2 regions of the Peribacillus sp. NPDC094092 genome follow, and region 2 is predicted to be linked to the other one. Evidence: riboswitches for the same ligand, from Rfam matches in the RefSeq annotation. Region 2 holds a riboswitch; the other holds the start of a gene.

Region 1 (2,415 bases), on a different contig from region 2:
AGTTAACACGTTCAGAGGTTGAGGCAGCGGGTTCATGGTTTCAAAAGAACTTTTTATAAGAATGAGAGGGAATGAAGATGATTTCTGTTAATCCTGAAAGTCTGACTGAACGGGAAAATTATAAGTTTTTGACTGGAAGCATTATACCGAGACCGATAGCCTTGGTCACAACCAAATCCGAAAACGGTACAATCAATATAGCGCCGTTTAGCTTTTTTAACATAGTCAGTTCAAATCCTCCAATGATTTCCATTTCTGTTCAACGAAAAGAAGGGGTTTCAAAGGACACGGCCCGAAATGCAGTTCAAACAGGTGAATTCGTTGTCCATATCACGGATGAAAATAATGTAGCTGATGCAAATCGAACGGCAAAGGAACTCCCATCTGACGAAAGTGAATTGGGTCTTACCAATTTCACGCCGGTTGTTAGTGATAAAGTATCCGTACCAGGATTGCAAGAAGCGAAGGTACGCTTTGAATGCACATTAGAGCATGCGATACCATTGGCAGGTTCCCAGAAGAAACCAGGTTGTGATTTATTGATAGGGAAAATAGTCTGCTATCATATAGAGCAAGATATTTACCATAATGGCCGAATTGACCAGAATGGCCTAAAACCTGTAGCAAGATTAGCGGGTCATACTTATACAAAACTAGGGGAATTATTCGAAATAGAACGTCCTTAAAGAAAAAATGGCGTCATCTTTTTAAGATGGCGCCATTTTTTAAATCTAAATTATCTCGGTTAGCTTTATCTGCGATTTAAGGCGATTAGCGAATGTTCCAAAAACGAGCAACCATGTCATATTTATGCCGCCGGCGCCCATGATCGCTAGAATTTAAAAGGAGGTATTTACAATCAGAAACAAAACTTGACAATTTTTTCATAGATTGATAAAGTTATAAAAAAATAATTTCTTATCCAGAGAGGTGGAGGGACTGGCCCTACGAAACCTCAGCAACAGGTCTACAAAGACACTGTGCTAATTCCAGGGGGTGAAACCTTGATAGATAAGACCGTACTTGTTTATTTGTCAGTAGCGCACTCTTTTTTAGAGTGCGTTTTCGTTTTTTCTGGATCCAAGATTAAGGAGAATAAGAATGGAGAACAAAAAGAAGCATGATTTTCAAAGGCAAATGCAAGCACGGCATATAATAATGCTATCGCTTGGCGGGGTGATTGGAACTGGTTTATTCTTGAGTTCGGGTTATACGATTCAACAGGCTGGCCCTTTCGGCACCATCCTTTCGTATCTGATAGGAGCTTTAGTGGTTTATCTAGTTATGCTATGTCTAGGTGAACTGGCAGTACATATGCCCGAGACAGGTGCGTTTCATAGCTACGCAGCCAAATACATTGGACCAGGGACAGGGTATACAGTAGCCTGGTTGTATTGGCTAACCTGGACTGTTGCACTAGGTTCGGAATTTACGGCTGCAGGATTGTTGATGCAGCGATGGTTTCCATCAATCAATGTCTGGATATGGAGTGCTCTATTTGCCATATTGGTCTTGGCTTTAAATGCGTGGACCGTTAAGTTCTTCGCTGAATCCGAATTCTGGTTTGCTTCAATAAAAGTATTTGCTATTGTGGTATTTATTATTCTGGGAGCTGCGGCAATGTTAGGTTTTATTCCAATAATTAATTCACAATCAGCTCCTTTATTTTCCAATTTTACAAGTGCAGGTTTATTTCCGAATGGTGCTTTTGCCATTCTAATGACGATGCTCGCGGTGAATTTCGCATTTTCTGGTACTGAATTAATCGGGATCGCAGCTGGAGAAACAGTGAATCCAGAAAAAACGATTCCAAAGGCAATCCGAATGACATTATGGAGATTGATCATCTTTTTTGTAGGAACCATTGTTGTATTATCCGCATTATTGCCTATTTCGGATGCAAGCGTACTAGAGAGCCCCTTTGTTGCAATTCTCGAACGAATTGGAGTGCCGTATGCAGCGGATATTATGAACTTTGTTATATTAACTGCCATTTTGTCTGCTGCAAATTCAGGATTATATGCATCATCCAGAATGCTATGGTCACTTGCAGATAAGAAAACTATATCTCCCATATTTGCAAAATTGACAAAACGGGGTGTTCCGATAAATGCAGTCCTTTTCAGTATGTTGGGAGGTGGTTTAGCCCTTTTCTCGAGTATTATTGCACCGGATACAGTATATATAGTGCTTGTATCCATTTCTGGATTAGCCGTGGTAGTAGTTTGGATGAGTATTAGCGCGTCACAGTTTCTATTTCGCAGACGATTTATAAACGAAGGAAATTCAGTAAATGATTTGTCCTTCCATACACCATTATATCCACTCATACCAATCATTTCTTTTATGCTATGTCTTGCTTCTTGCATAGGAATTGCATTTGATCCCACACAACGAATTGCACTATATTGTGGT
Region 2 (2,415 bases):
TGTACGGCCAAAGTGTCCGTATGCAGCTGTTTGTTTGTAGATCGGGCGACGAAGGTCAAGCATTTTGATGATACCTGCTGGGCGAAGGTCGAAGTTAGCACGAACTAGGTCAACAAGGACTTCTTCGCTAACTGTACCAGTTCCAAACGTATCAATTGAGATAGATACTGGCTTTGCCACACCAATTGCGTATGCCAATTGAACTTCCGCTTTGTCGGCAAGGCCGGCTGCCACGATGTTTTTCGCAACGTAACGAGCAGCGTATGCAGCAGAACGGTCAACTTTAGTAGCATCCTTACCAGAGAATGCACCGCCGCCGTGACGAGCGTATCCGCCGTAAGTATCAACGATGATTTTACGTCCAGTAAGACCAGCATCCCCTTGAGGTCCGCCAATTACGAAACGGCCAGTCGGGTTGATGAAGTATTTAGTATCGGCATCGATCAATTCAGCTGGAACGACAGCTTTGATCACATGTTCTTTTAGATCGGCTTGAATTTGTTCAAGCGTAACTTCTGCATCATGCTGTGTAGAGATAACGATCGTATCTACACGTACAGGAACGTTATTTTCATCATATTCCACAGTTACCTGTGTTTTACCATCAGGGCGAAGGTAAGCAAGAGTTTCATCTTTACGAACTTGAGTCAAGCGGAATGAAAGTTTATGCGCCAATGAAATCGGAAGCGGCATAAGCTCTTCTGTTTCATTACAAGCAAATCCGAACATAAGACCTTGGTCCCCTGCACCGATTGCGTCGATTTCTTCCTCTGACATGTTTCCTTCACGAGCTTCCAATGCTTTATCGACACCGGCTGCGATATCGGCAGACTGCTCATCAATGGAACTCAACACGGCACAAGTTTCAGCATCGAAACCGTATTTCGCACGTGTGTAGCCTATTCCTTTAACCGTATCACGAACGATACGCGGAATATCCACGTAAGCGGACGTTGTAATTTCACCAGCAACAAGTACAAGACCTGTAGTTACGCTAGTTTCACACGCAACACGTGCATTTGCATCCTTAGCTAGGATAGCATCTAAAATGGAATCTGAAATCTGGTCACAAATTTTGTCCGGATGGCCCTCTGTAACAGATTCAGAAGTAAATAGACGTTTCTTTGACATCATATTTCCTCCTTGGAAGTTAGTATGTTGCAGGCAAAAGCCTGATTTTTACGGAACTCGTTTCCCTCATTAGTTTCAACTATAGACACAGAATTACTTATGAAAAACACAAAAACCTTCCCTGGCAAATGAGGAAAGGTTTAACATTCTGTCTTCTATCCTTTCACTCTTATCGTTCAAGGGTTTTTTACCTTGCTCAGGTTAGCACCATCACCACTATTCCTTGAAGACCTTCGCTTTATTTTCGGCGATCGATCTTGGAGTCAAGTTCAATATGGCAGGTTGCTGGGTTTCAAAGGGCCTGTCCCTCCACCAACTCGGGATAAGAGAATCCGTACAATTTAAGATATTATCGTATCTGGCTGGAATTTGTCAATGCTTTTCTAAAAAGAACATCTCCACCCAGAATGGCATTCATTTAAAAAAACATGTTGATACAACGTCCTAGAAGGGTTTACAATGCAAAATACGAATAGAAATGTTGTAAATTGCCATTAATAATAAAGTAATGAGCAGCCGAAATGGAACGACACCCTGACTTTCCCTTTAGACATATATTGCTTACTTACTTCCTATTAAAATAAAATTTTCTTCATGAAAGTATATGCGATAATCCTGATTCGGTTCCTGTCGGATTAAAATGATTAACGCAACCATCTGAAAATAATCACAAATTAAAAGAAATAGTATAGACTAATTAAATGAATGTGTTATACTAATTGTAATCTAAAAACTTAAACAAAGGAAGGTACCTCATATATGAATTCTGTAGACGTTTCTAATGAGTTACACCAATTATTAACAGGAAATAATGTGCAAACTCAACTTTCAGTTCCACAATTGGTCGAAAAAGTTTTAAGCAGAAAAGAAGGCGTTCTAACATCAACCGGTGCGGTAAAAGCTGAAACTGGCAAATATACAGGTCGTTCACCTAAAGATAAATATATCGTGGAAGAAGCATCCGTTAAAGATAAAGTCGATTGGGGTTCAGTGAACCAGCCAATTTCCGAAGATGTGTTCAATAAACTATATAATAAAGTAGTTGACTACCTAAAAGCAAAAGAAGAGATCTTTGTTTTTAAAGGTTTCGCTGGTGCAGACGAATCATCACGTCTTCCTATCCGCGTTGTTAATGAATATGCTTGGCATAACCTTTTCGCCCATACTTTGTTCATCCGTCCAAACGAAGAGGAACTGAGAGGTCACGAAGCTGAATTCACAATCCTTTCTGCACCTAACTTCAAAGCAGACCCGGAAGTGGATGGTACTTCATCTGAAACTTTC

What was found. A riboswitch is a leader RNA that binds a small molecule or an ion and turns the genes downstream of it on or off. The one in region 2 is predicted to bind S-adenosylmethionine.
Region 1: it holds a riboswitch for S-adenosylmethionine, as region 2 does, so the genes downstream of both, mmuP (S-methylmethionine permease) here and metK (methionine adenosyltransferase) in region 2, are expected to answer to the same signal.

The regions. Positions count from the first base shown of each region.
Region 1 is NZ_JBNNUC010000004.1:287,262-289,676, reverse strand. Features, by position in the region: gene ACQKNS_RS19765 (alpha/beta hydrolase) at 1-59, shown strand, start outside; gene ACQKNS_RS19760 (flavin reductase family protein) at 78-686, shown strand; SAM riboswitch class I at 916-1,018, shown strand; gene mmuP (S-methylmethionine permease) at 1,102-2,415, shown strand, end outside.
Region 2 is NZ_JBNNUC010000006.1:234,891-237,305, forward strand. Features, by position in the region: gene metK (methionine adenosyltransferase) at 1-1,134, opposite strand, end outside; SAM riboswitch class I at 1,298-1,460, opposite strand; gene pckA (phosphoenolpyruvate carboxykinase (ATP)) at 1,891-2,415, shown strand, end outside.